One region of the Hymenobacter radiodurans genome, then DNA from elsewhere that is predicted to be linked to it. Evidence: riboswitches for the same ligand, from Rfam matches in the RefSeq annotation. Region 1 holds a riboswitch; each other region holds the start of a gene.

Region 1 (4,212 bases):
CCGCCCGCCGGCGGCGCCCCCCGCGACTTCACTTTGCCCCCCAAGACGGAATTTACGCTGGATAATGGCCTGCAAGCCACGCTGGTACCTTACGGTGACATTCCGAAAGTAACGGTGAGTATGATCGTACAAGTTGGCAACGTGCACGAGGCCGCCAACGAGAACGGCCTGGCCGACATCGTAGGGCGCCTCATGCGGGAAGGTACCACCACGCTCTCCGCTAAGCAGATATCAGAAAAAGCGGCCCGTATGGGTGGCTCACTCAGTGTATCGGTAGGCCCCAATCAGACCTTTATTACTGGCTCGGTACTGTCAGAATACGGTCCGGAACTGGTAAAGCTGATGGCTGACTTGGTGCAAAACCCGGCTTTCCCACCTTCCGAGATTGAGCGCATCAAAAATGACTTTAAGCGCGAAAATAATCTTTCCCGCTCCCAGCCGGGCACTCAGGCCCGCACCAAGTTCTCGATGGCTCTGTACAAAGGGCACCCCTACGGCCGCGATATTCCCACCGACGCCGAAGTAAACGCCTATGGCCCCGAGCAGGTGCGCGACTTTTACACCAAGCAGTTTGGTGCCCAGCGCACGGCAGTATACGCCGCCGGCAAGTTCGATGAAAAGGCTATGCGCGAGGCGGTTACATCGTCTCTAAACAACTGGACCAAAGGCCCCGCTCCGCGCATCGAGATTGCCAAGCCAGTCACCAAAACCGATCTGATGGTGCAGAACCGCCCCGGCGCGCCCCAGTCTACGCTGGTGATCGGCCTACCTGTCGTCGATCCGACCCATCCCGATTTCACGCGCTTACGTGTGATGAATTCCTTGCTGGGGGCTCTTTTGGCTCGCGCATCACTAGTAATATTCGCGAGAATAAAGGCTATACTTATTCTCCTTCCAGCAACGTGAATGCCCGCTACCGCGTGGGGGAGTGGGCCGAGGTAGCCGACGTAACCACCGAACACACCGGCAATTCGCTCAAGGAAATTGTGTATGAAGTGGAGCGTCTGCAAAAAGAGGCTCCCACAGCCGAAGAGTTGGAAGGCATCAAAAACTACGAAGCGGGCCTGTTTGTGCTCCGTAACTCCACACCCGCCGGCATCATCAGTCAGCTCAGCTTCCTCGATCTGCACGGCCTCCCCGACAGCTACCTCACCAATCAGGTGAAAGATATTCACGCCATTACGCCTAAGGAAGTGCAGGATGCGGCCAAGAAATACGTACGTCCCGATGAAATGACAATCGTCGTTGTGGGAGACAAAAAGGTGATTGACCCGCAGCTAAAGAAGTTTCAGGCCGAGCGGAAGAAAGCGCTTTAGCCCTCTCTTCAACCTAAGTTTATGGAAAAGGTCCGGCTTCTAAACCGGACCTTTTTTGTGTACAAAAAAGCCCCCCAAGCGTGTAATGCTCATCCGTGAATGAGTTAAAAAATCCAGGTAAACTTTTTTCGTCGTCTTGCTGTATCTTTGTCCAGCTACTTATCCAGAAAGACCGAGGGACTGGGCCCTACGACGTCTTGGCAACCTGAGTAAAACAAGGTGCCAACTCCCATTTTGTCCCCCACGGGCAAAAGAAGATAAGTGCGGAGCCCGCGTTGCGAGGTTCTCTTTCTGGATAAGCAGCGCTAAAAACGCCTTTTTCCAAAGGAGATCTTATGAAAACGACTCGCCCCGCCTCTCCCCTTTACGACATTCTCCAACAGCGCATTCTGGTGCTCGATGGCGCCATGGGCACCATGATTCAGCGTCACCCACTGACGGAAGAGGATTTTCGGGGAACGCGCTTCGCCGACCACCCCAAGCCCCTGCGCGGCAACAACGACTTACTCAGCCTCACCCGCCCTGATATCATCAGCGGCATTCACGCTGAGTATTTCGCCGCCGGCGCCGACATGGTGGAAACCAACACCTTCAGCGGCACCACCATTGCCCAGGCCGACTATGGCTTGGAACACTTGGCATATGAGCTGAACTACGAGTCGGCGCGAATTGCGAAAGAAGTGGCTGATGAGTTTACCGCCCGCGAGCCGCACAAACCGCGTTTCGTAGCAGGTGCCATCGGCCCCACCAACCGGACCGCTTCGCTCTCGCCCGACGTAAACCGCCCCGGCTTTCGCGCCGTGACCTTTGACGAGCTGGCTACCGCTTATCTGGAGCAGGTGCGTGGCCTGGTGGAAGGCGGTTCGGATACACTATTGATAGAAACCATCTTCGACACGCTCAATGCGAAAGCGGCGCTGTATGCCGTGCAGAAGTTCTTTGATGAAGGCGGCAAAGTGGTACCGGTCATGATTTCGGGCACTATCACTGATGCGTCGGGTCGCACGCTTTCGGGGCAGACGGTAGAGGCGTTCTGGAACTCTATCAGTCATTTGCCGCTGCTAAGCGTGGGCTTGAACTGCGCCCTCGGTGCGGACCAGCTACACGTGTATGTAAAGGAGCTGAGTCGCATTGCCGATGTGCACGTTTCGGCCTATCCGAATGCCGGCTTGCCCAACGCTTTTGGAGGCTACGACGAGTCGGCGCAGGAATTCGCGGCAGTCGTTGAAAACTACCTCAAAGAAGGCATTGTAACGGTGGCCGGTGGGTGTTGTGGCACCACGCCTCAGCACATTGCCGAGTTGGCGAAGCTGGCCGAGAAATACCAGCCACGCCAACTGCCTGAAGTGCCCAAAGCCACCCGTTTGGCTGGTTTGGAGCCGTTTGGCATTACTCCCGACAGCCTGTTTGTAAACGTGGGTGAGCGGTGCAACGTGACCGGCTCCCGCGCTTTCGCCCGCCTCATCCGCACGGGTGCTTACGAGCAGGCCCTGCAAGTAGCCCGCGACCAAGTGGAAGGCGGTGCCCAGGTGCTCGACGTGAATATGGACGAAGGCATGCTCGACTCGGAGCAGGCCATGACCACTTTCCTCAACCTGATTGCCTCCGAGCCCGACATTTCGCGGGTGCCGGTGATGATTGACTCCTCAAAGTGGAGCGTGCTGGAAGCCGGACTGAAGTGCGTGCAGGGCAAGAGCATCGTCAATTCCATTTCGCTGAAAGAAAGCGAGGAAGTATTTAAGGAGCGCGCTCACACCGTGCGCCAGTACGGCGCAGCAATGGTGGTGATGGCCTTCGATGAAAACGGCCAGGCTGACTCTTTTGAGAAGCGCATCGAGATATGTAAGCGCAGCTACGACATTCTGGTAAACGAAGTAGGCTTTCCCGCCGAGGACATCATCTTTGACCCTAACATCCTGACCGTGGGCACCGGCATGGAGGAGCACCGCAACTATGCCTTGGACTTCATTGAGGCCGTGCGTTGGATCAAAGCCAATCTGCCCGGCGCTCTTACCAGCGGTGGTGTTAGTAACATAAGCTTCTCTTACCGCGGCAACGACGTGGTGCGTGAAGCCATGCACACCTCTTTCCTCTACCACGCCATACGCGCTGGGCTGGACATGGGTATTGTAAACCCCAGCCAGCTGGGCGTGTATGATGAGATTCCGAAAGATTTATTGGAGCTAGTAGAGGACGTATTGCTCAACCGCCGCCCCGACGCCACCGAGCGCCTCGTAGACTTTGCCGAAACGGTGAAGCAGAAGGACAAGGTGGAAGTGGTAGCCGACGCTTGGCGCAGTCTGCCCGTGGCCGAGCGCCTGCAACACGCGCTAGTTCGCGGCATCACCGAGTTTATTGATGAAGACACGGAAGAAGTGCGCCAGCAAGTAGGCCGGCCGCTGGAAGTAATCGAAGGTCCGCTGATGGCCGGCATGAACGTAGTCGGTGACCTGTTTGGCGCCGGCAAAATGTTCTTGCCGCAAGTAGTAAAGTCGGCCCGGGTGATGAAAAAAGCAGTGGCGTATCTGGAGCCTTTCCTGCTGGCCGATAAGCAAGGCTCGGAGCGGCAAACTGCTGGCAAGATTCTGCTGGCTACCGTGAAAGGCGACGTGCATGACATCGGCAAAAACATTGTGGGTGTGGTGCTTGCCTGCAACAACTTCGACATTGTGGACCTCGGCGTAATGGTGCCGCTGGAGCGTATTCTGGATGAAGCGGAGAAGCAAAACGTAGACGTAATTGGCCTAAGCGGCTTGATTACGCCCAGCCTCGATGAGATGGTGTACGTGGCGCAAGAAATGGAAAAGCGTGGCTTAAAGACGCCGCTGCTTATTGGTGGTGCTACTACTTCCCGTCTACATGCGGCCGTAAAGGTGGCGCCCAACTACTCCGGGCC
Region 2 (4,212 bases), 1.5 Mb from region 1:
TTTGTGGGGATTCCTTTCTTCACGTCTCTTGAAGAATATCTCGCCCATGGTCCCGCCGCTGATGTCCTTACGGTAGCCACGCCCAATCATCTGCACGCGCCCCAGGCAATTGCCGGCTTACGCCACGGGCTACATGTGTTGGTAGAAAAGCCGCTAGCCCTGCGCACCGCCGATGCGGAACAAGTTGTGGCTACGGCCTCGCAGGCGGGCCGGTTGGTATTTGGAGTAATGCAGAATCGCTACTCACCGCCGGCCGTTTGGCTGAAGCAAGTAATTGAGGAAAACCGACTGGGGAGCATTTTTATGGTCCAGATAAACTGTTTCTGGAACCGCGATGCCCGCTACTACCGCCCCGGCAGCTGGCACGGCACCCACGCTCAGGACGGCGGTACGCTCTTCACTCAGTTCAGCCACTTCATCGATCTGCTCTACTGGGTTTTCGGCGACGTAACTAATGTGCAAGCCCGTTTCCATGACTTCAACCACCAGCACCTTACCGAGTTTGAGGATAGCGGCCTCGTGACTTTTGACCTCGTACGCGGCGGTACTGGCACTCTGCATTACAGCACCGCCGTCTGGGACCGCAACCTCGAAAGCAGCCTCACCGTCATCGGCGAGCACGGCAGTCTGCGCATCGGTGGGCAATACATGGATAAAGTGGAGCACTGCCACATCCGCGACTACGAATGCCCGCCGCTTCTGCCGACCAATCCCGCCAATCACTACGGTTTCTACCAAGGCAGCGCCGCCAATCATGTGCAGGCGATAGAAGAGGTGGTTGAGGCAGTTAAAAGCGGCGATTTATGTGAAACGAATGCTCGGGAAGGAGTGAAAGTGGTGGAGATTATTGAGCGGATTTATGGCTTAAAGTAACGTGGAGAAGCGTAGGTAAAAACTACTTATCAGTTTTACGTAACTACTTACATGAACTGCCCCGACGAACAAGCCCTCACTGAACTCCGCGCCTGGCAACAGCGCATGCAGAAGTCACCGACGCTGCTGAACCGCTTCACGCGCCGGGTACAGATTCGGTTGAATGCGTTTCTGCCCGAGCGGGTGCATGAGGCCATTACCACGGCTATTCGGCAGATGGTGCGCGGGGTGTTGTTTGGGTCGATGCACACTACGCGCCAGCCGCTGCTGGAGGCGCCGTGGGCGGAACGGGAAACGGCGGTGCGCACCCGCATCCGTTACTACCGCAACACCGCGTCGGCCGAAGGCGCCGTGACGGGGGCGGGGGGCTTTTTGCTGGGCCTGGCCGATTTTCCGCTGCTGCTGGGCCTCAAGCTTAAGCTGCTCTTCGACGTAGCCGCCCTCTACGGCCACGACGTGCGCGATTATACTGAGCGGCTCTATCTACTGTACATTTTTCAGCTGGCCTTTTCCAGTCAGCACACCCGCAATGAGGTGTATCGTCGCATTGCCGACTGGGACAGCTACCGCCACACGCTGCCCACCGATGTAAATGAGTTTGATTGGCGCACCTTTCAGCAAGAGTACCGCGACTACATCGACTTGGCGAAGCTGGCCCAGCTGGTGCCCGTAATTGGAGCAGCGGTGGGAGCGGTGGCCAACTACCGCCTCATCGAGCAACTCGGCGAAACGGCCATGAACTGTTACCGCATGCGCCATCTTGAGCCGAAGGGTACTATGTTGCCCCCCAGCGCCGGCTAAGCCACACGGTAAAAGAGAAAGAATAGCCGCATTTGCAAGTACGCATGCCGGTAGTCTACCTTTGCGACCCCAATTCTTTCTGATCAAAGGATTGTTTTTATACCGAGGCGTGGAGAGAAAGGCTCAATGAAACGCCGGCAACCCCCAGCACAACTGGAACGGTGCCAACCGAGGTCAGCGCAAGTATCGACTGGCTATATAAAAACAAATTGCCGTGAACATTCAGCTGCAACCTGCTCTATTTTCCTTCGCCACCCTGCCGCTCCACACGCTGAGTTGGGCTGCTTGTTTGGGTATGGGTTGTTGCTGTTGTTGAGCGTTCGAACATTCTCTCATCTTCCTGGCTTTGCCAATCTGCAGCTGTAAGTAGCCGCTGGGGGCATTTCTGCTCTGATTCAGCCTTTGCATTGGCTGTAGATCAGGTAGTTGCCCATTTTGCCGAAGCCGTAGCAACGGCGTCAGCTTTGTGATCTGTCTGCTTTACAGGCGGATATTCTTTCTCTTATCTCCATTCTTTTTATCCACCACGAGGCGCGGCTTCGTGCTACATTTTATGCTCAAAAAGTCACTGGAATTGCTGCGACAAGAGGCGGCCGAAACCGGCACTCACACCCTCAAGCGCAGTCTGAGTGCCTTCAACCTTGTCGCCATTGGGGTAGGGGTTATCATTGGGGCGGGACTCTTTTCCCTTACTGGTATAGCGGCCGCCAATCATACCGGACCAGCCGTTACGCTTTCATTTTTGGTAGCAGCCGTTGGCTGTGCCTTTTCGGCCCTGTGCTACGCGGAGTTTGCGTCTATGGTACCCGTCGCTGGCTCCGCCTATACCTATTCCTACGCTACGCTAGGTGAGCTGTTTGCCTGGATTATTGGCTGGGATTTGGTGCTCGAATATTCCGTGGGCGCCGCGGCCGTAGCCATCAGCTGGTCGCAGTACCTGACGCGGTTTTTGGCCAAATACGACCTGCATATTCCCGCTCAGCTGGTTATGTCGCCCTTCGAGACGTCTACTTTGGCCGATGGCTCGGTGGTGCACGGGTTCGTCAATCTGCCCGCTATTCTGATCGTGCTGGCCATCACAGCCATCGTGATTCGGGGTACGCAGGGCTCGGCCTGGGTTAACGCAACCATTGTGGCCCTGAAGGTATCGGTAGTGCTGGTGTTTATTGCGTTGGGTTGGCAATACATCGATCCGGCTAATTATCAGCCCTATATCCCGGCCAATACGGGCACGTTTGGTGAGTTTGGCTTGAGCGGCATTCTGCGCGGAGCCGGTGTTATCTTCTTCGTCTTCATCGGCTTTGATATTGTGGCCACGATGGCGCAGGAAGCAAAAAAACCCCAGCGTGATATGCCTATCGGCATCATCGGCTCGCTGGTCGTGTGTACTATTCTGTTCGTGTTGTTTGGGCACGTAATGACGGGCCTGGCCAACTACACAGAGTTCAAAAATAGCGCCGCGCCGGTAGCCATCGCCATCGAGAAAACGCCGTATGCCTGGCTGAGTCAAGCCATTATTATCGCCATCCTGATTGGCTACACCTCCGTCATTCTGGTGGATTTGCTGGGGCAGTCGCGGGTGTTTTTCTCCATGTCGCGCGACGGACTGTTGCCCAAGATCTTCTCCGAAATTCACCCTCGCTTCCAGACGCCTTACAAATCAAACATCTTGTTGGCCGCCCTAATCAGCGCTTTCGCAGGCTTGGTGCCCATTCAGGTAGTAGGCGAAATGACCAGTATTGGTACGCTGCTGGCCTTCGTGATGGTGTGCCTCGGCGTACTCATTATGCGCAAGCAGCAGCCCGATGCGCCCCGCGCTTTTCGCACGCCGTGGGTGCCGCTGGTGCCCATTATGGGCATCCTGACCTGCTTACTGATGATGTTTTCGCTCCCCTGGGATACCTGGTTGCGCCTCATTGTGTGGCTGGCAGCCGGACTAGTGATTTATTACCTCTATGGTAAAAAGCACAGCAAACTGCGACTAGCACAGGAACAAGCCCAAGTGAAGGCTTAACGAATTACACTCCCCAAAAAAACCCCCTGCATCATCATAGCGGGGGCTTTTTTATGCCTGATAAACGGATGCCTTCCGACAGCAATACCGAATTTTTAAAACCTGATTCGAGCGAAGTAACACAGCAATGAAGCAGTTTTAGGTAGCTTTAAGCATCTATCTTTTCTATAGCTATCCGATGATCGAAACGTTACCCGAATCTGAAATCCAAGCTTCTATAAATCAACCTGCTGCGTACCCAACCGTGAAGGAAAGTTGGGGCGCGCTCGGCTGGTTTATGCTACTGGCACTCGTCCTAGGATTTCTGTCCATTCCCTTCCTTCGCTTTACAACCCACGCGCAATCCATCATTGTGACTGTGGTAGCCAGTGATTTGGCTAAGGCTCTGATCATCGTATTTCTGCTCTGGAAAATTCCGGCGGTGCGCCGTCAGCCGATTCGGCTGCTGGCGTCGCGCGAAATTCCGTTGGTGTACCTATTGCTGCCGCTACTGGTGTTCGCGCAGATGGCCTTGCGCACGTTGG
Region 3 (4,212 bases), 850 kb from region 1:
GAAGCGTTCGAGTAAGTGAGTGATTTGGGCGGTTTCGATCAGAAAGCCATCGTGGCCGTAACCAGAATCCATTTCGGCATAAACAGCACCAGGTATGTAGCGGGCTAGAAGCTGCTGCTCCGTGAGCGGAAATAACACATCCGATGTAATGCCGATGACCAGCGTACGAGCCCGTATTCGGCCCAGCGCGGCAGCCACCCCTCCGCGACTGCGGCCCACATTGTGCGAGTCCATGGCTCTGGACAGCGCCACGTAGGTATAGGCATTGAAGCGCGCCACCAGCTTGTCGCCTTGATACTGTTGATAGGAACTGGCCCGAAAATCAGTAATTTTATCTTCTTCGGGCTCGTGCTGCGTATTACCGTAGGCCTCGTAGCTGCGGTAGCTAAGAAGGGCCACAGCACGAGCCGCTTTTAAGCCAAACTGCCCCCCAGTCGGTGTAGCCGAGTGATAGGTAGGGTCGGCGAAGATGGCCAGGCGCTGCGCCTCATTGAAAGCAATACCCCAGGGCGAGTGCTGCGCATTGGTAGCCAGCACAACCAAATGCTCAAACACGGTGGGTTGCTGAATAGCCCACTCCAAGGCCTGCTGCCCACCCAATGAACCGCCAATCAGCGTGTGAATCTGACCTATGCCCAGATGCTGGCGCAACGCTTCGTGCCCCGCTACCATATCACGCACTGTAAGCAGTGGAAAAGTATGGTATGGTGGTTCCCCCGACTCGGTTGGCGTAAGCGGGCCGGTGGATCCGTAACAAGAGCCCACGATGTTAGCGCATACAATGAAGTGATTTGCCGGATCGAAGTGGCAATTATGACCAAATAAACCCGGCCACCAGCTAAGCACATCGGCGTTGGCCGTAAGCGCATGACACGCCCATACCACATTGTCGCGGGCGGCATTGAGCGTACCGTAGGTCTGGTAGGCTATCTGCACCCGAAGCAAAGTCGCACCACTTTCGAGCTGAAGCGGCGCTGGAAGAATAAAGGTCTGATAATCAGTCATGCGAGGCTAGCGAATTCAGAGCCTGGAGGGAATCATTGAGGCTGCCACTACAGCAGTTAGACTCGTGACAAATAGTAAAGCGGATTTTCAATAGCTCCCAAACCGAGTGAGGCTGCCCAATAAGTAAGCTGATTCGGGAGCTATTGAAGGATGGGCAAGGCGGTATCTTTCTTCCATTTCTGCCTTGTCACCCCGCCAAACCGTAGGACTTGTAAACGGAGCACTAGCCGCTGCAACGGCCTTGCTCAATATCTTCTGCTTGCAACAGCTAGACTTCCAGTACTACGGGATGCTCGATGGCTGGCTCCGGGATTGTATCACCTTCGGTTTGCTGACGCTGGGGGGCTTTTTCCGCTACCGCGTCGAAGGCATTTTGCAAGTCAGCTTTGATGTCTTCTATATGCTCCAGTCCAAGCGAAATGCGCAGCAAGGTGGGCGTCACGCCGGCTGCTATTTGCTCCTGATCAGAAAGCTGCTGGTGCGTAGTGGCGGCGGGCTGAATAATCAACGTTTTCGCATCGCCCACATTAGCCAAATGGCTCACCAGCTTTAGGTTGTCGATGAAGTGCGTGGCCGTATCCTTGGTGCCTTTAATGCTGAAAGTCAGAACGCCACCCGCGCCGCGCTTCAGATATTTCTGGGCTAGAGCGTTATAGCGGCTGCTTTTCAAACCCGGATAGTTTACGGCTTCTACCTGCTGATGCTGCTCTAGCCATTCGGCCAGCTTTTGCGCATTTTCCACCGTCCGATCTACGCGCAACGACAGAGTTTCAAGACCTTGCAGCAGCAGGAAAGAGTTGAAAGGACTGATGGCCGGACCAAAATCGCGCAGGCCTTCTACCCGCGCCCGAATGATAAAGGCGATGTTGCCAAATGGGCCGCCTTTGCCGAACACATCATTGAAAACCAGGCCGTGATAGCCTTCCGAGGGCTCCGTAAACTGCGGAAACTTGCCATTGCCGAAGTCATACTTACCGCCGTCGACAATCACGCCGCCTATGCTGGTGCCGTGGCCGCCAATCCATTTCGTGGCCGATTCTACTACGATGTGCGCGCCGTGCTCTAGGGGGCGAAACAGGTAGCCGCCCGCGCCAAACGTGTTATCGACAATAAGCGGCAGATCGTGTTTGTCAGCAATGGCCGCAATACGCTCAAAATCGGGAATACTGAAGCTGGGGTTGCCAATCGTTTCGAGATACAGCGCCTTAGTCTTGTCGTCGATCAGGGCCTCGAAGCTTTCAGGCGTGTCGCCATCGGCAAAGCGGGCTTCGATACCTAAGCGCTTGAAAGCGACCTTAAATTGGTTGTAAGTGCCACCGTAGAGGTGCTGGGTACTTACAAAGTTGTCGCCGGCCTGCAAAATGTTGTTCAGGGCCAGAAATTGGGCTGCTTGCCCCGAGCTGGTTGCCAATGCGGCCACACCACCTTCCAGCGCCGCTACGCGTTGCTCAAATACATCGGTGGTAGGGTTCATGAGGCGCGTATAAATGTTGCCGAACTCCTTGAGGGCAAACAAATTGGCACCATGCTCCGCGTTCTTAAACACGTAAGAAGTAGTCTGATGGATAGGAACGGCGCGCGAACCAGTAGTAGGATCGGGTTGCTGACCAGCGTGCAATTGCAGGGTTTCGAAGTGCAGGTTTTGTGTGGACATCTTAGTGCTGATTAGAGTTAGAGTGAAGTAGAAAGAGATGACAGAGCGCAGATAATCAGGCATATGGAACCGCAGGAAGGTGGAGCGCTGAACGTGATCCACAGCCGAAGCAGACGAAGCCAGACTAAGACCTAACGTGGTGGGGTAGAATGCCCACGGCGCAACACGGCCTTTAGGAATGATGGAAAGGGGAGGGGGCTAAACCGGAAACTGGATTAGCAGCAGCACGCGCAACAACAGCACATTCGCGTAGCCTCACAACTGCTAATGGCAGGGGCCAAAACGCGGAAACCCGCCAACCAACCAATGCGCAACGATGCGACCGGGGCAGACGGGTGAAGCAAAATGGAAAAAGCAGTGTTTTTCATGGCACTCAGCTTATATCTCCCGCGGGCAACATAGCCGAACGGGCAGGAATTGGCACCTTTCAAAACAATGAAGGTTGCCAGCGGGTCAGGGAGCCTGTTCTCTCGCCGCTTCTGTATAAAATCTGAAAAACTGTCTCGTCGATAACGAGAAGTACCGGACTGGTAACTGCAAATGTACAGTTCGAAATGAGAACGCCAAATGCACAGCAATATTTTTTACTCCGTGCTAACTCGCTGGCTAACAAATAAAAAAGCCCCCAGCAACTTGCTGGGGGCTTTTTTATTTGTTAGCTTTAGCTCAGGGTGTGCTTACGCTTGGGGTAAGGTCAATACCTGACCTACTTCGATATGATCGGGGTTTGAACCGATGGTTGACTTGTTGGCGTCATAAATCTGATGCCACTTGGCGGCATCACCGTAGTGCTTCTTCGCAATTTTAGAAAGTGAATCGCCGCTAACTACAGTGTATTGCGTGCCTTGGGCAGCAGTAGGAGCAGCGGGCTGGTTGGCGTTGCCAAAGAAGTCTGTATTAGCCTTCTGGTTGGGATTGGCAGCCGGCTGAGCAGGCTTTTCGTCGCCTTTATTGGTTAAGAAATCGAACATTCCCATAGTCGTGGTTGATTAAGGAGAAAGGAAGGCGCATGTGCTTGATAGCTATGCTGTCACGTCGTCTTACGCCCCTAGTGCAAATAAGTTGCAGCCGTCAAAAAAGCTCCACTGTTGCTAACTCTTTCCGGCGCGGCGCGTAAGAAGCGCAACATTGCTTTGCTGGAATATTGTACCAGATAAAGCCGCTCCTTTCCATTTTTAGTTAACCCTAAGGTCACTCCCTATGAAAACCATTGCACTTCCTTTCCGCTACTTGGCCAGCCTCATTATGCTGTTGACGCTGTTCACGGCTGCTTGTAGCCAGAAAGACAAAGTTGGCGAAACCAACATGCTGTATGGCACGGAAAGCAAAGTCTGGAAAACGGACAAAGAAACCACTGCCAGCGGCGACAAGGTGGCCCAAACTGATGCTGATAAGGATACCGAACTACGTTTCTACGCCAACGGTAACTTTAACATGACGTCGCCCCAGCAATCGTTGCAAGGCAAGTACACCTTCGACCAGCCCGGCAAAAAAATCACTCTTACCCCCGACGGTGGCACCACATCCATGACTTTCGACGTGGTGAACTTGAC

The links. Region 1 has a riboswitch for S-adenosylmethionine ahead of metH (methionine synthase). Riboswitches for the same ligand answer to the same signal wherever they lie in the genome.
Region 2: another riboswitch for S-adenosylmethionine. It lies ahead of EPD59_RS13635 (amino acid permease); the one in region 1 lies ahead of metH (methionine synthase).
Region 3: another riboswitch for S-adenosylmethionine. It lies ahead of EPD59_RS03515 (O-acetylhomoserine aminocarboxypropyltransferase/cysteine synthase family protein); the one in region 1 lies ahead of metH (methionine synthase).

Annotation. Positions count from the first base shown of each region.
Region 1 covers NZ_CP037922.1:4,449,555-4,453,766, forward strand. Annotated here, with positions in the region: partial or broken gene EPD59_RS20180 (M16 family metallopeptidase) at 121-1,316, shown strand; SAM riboswitch class I at 1,473-1,580, shown strand; gene metH (methionine synthase) at 1,652-4,212, shown strand, end outside.
Region 2 covers NZ_CP037922.1:2,931,352-2,935,563, reverse strand. Annotated here, with positions in the region: gene EPD59_RS13645 (Gfo/Idh/MocA family protein) at 1-873, shown strand, start outside; gene EPD59_RS13640 (EcsC family protein) at 925-1,674, shown strand; SAM riboswitch class I at 1,769-1,879, shown strand; gene EPD59_RS13635 (amino acid permease) at 2,228-3,688, shown strand; gene EPD59_RS13630 (CPBP family intramembrane glutamic endopeptidase) at 3,867-4,212, shown strand, end outside.
Region 3 covers NZ_CP037922.1:565,863-570,074, forward strand. Annotated here, with positions in the region: gene EPD59_RS03510 (homoserine O-acetyltransferase family protein) at 1-1,005, opposite strand, end outside; gene EPD59_RS03515 (O-acetylhomoserine aminocarboxypropyltransferase/cysteine synthase family protein) at 1,274-2,659, opposite strand; SAM riboswitch class I at 3,035-3,149, opposite strand; gene EPD59_RS03520 (LysM peptidoglycan-binding domain-containing protein) at 3,337-3,630, opposite strand; gene EPD59_RS03525 (hypothetical protein) at 3,860-4,212, shown strand, end outside.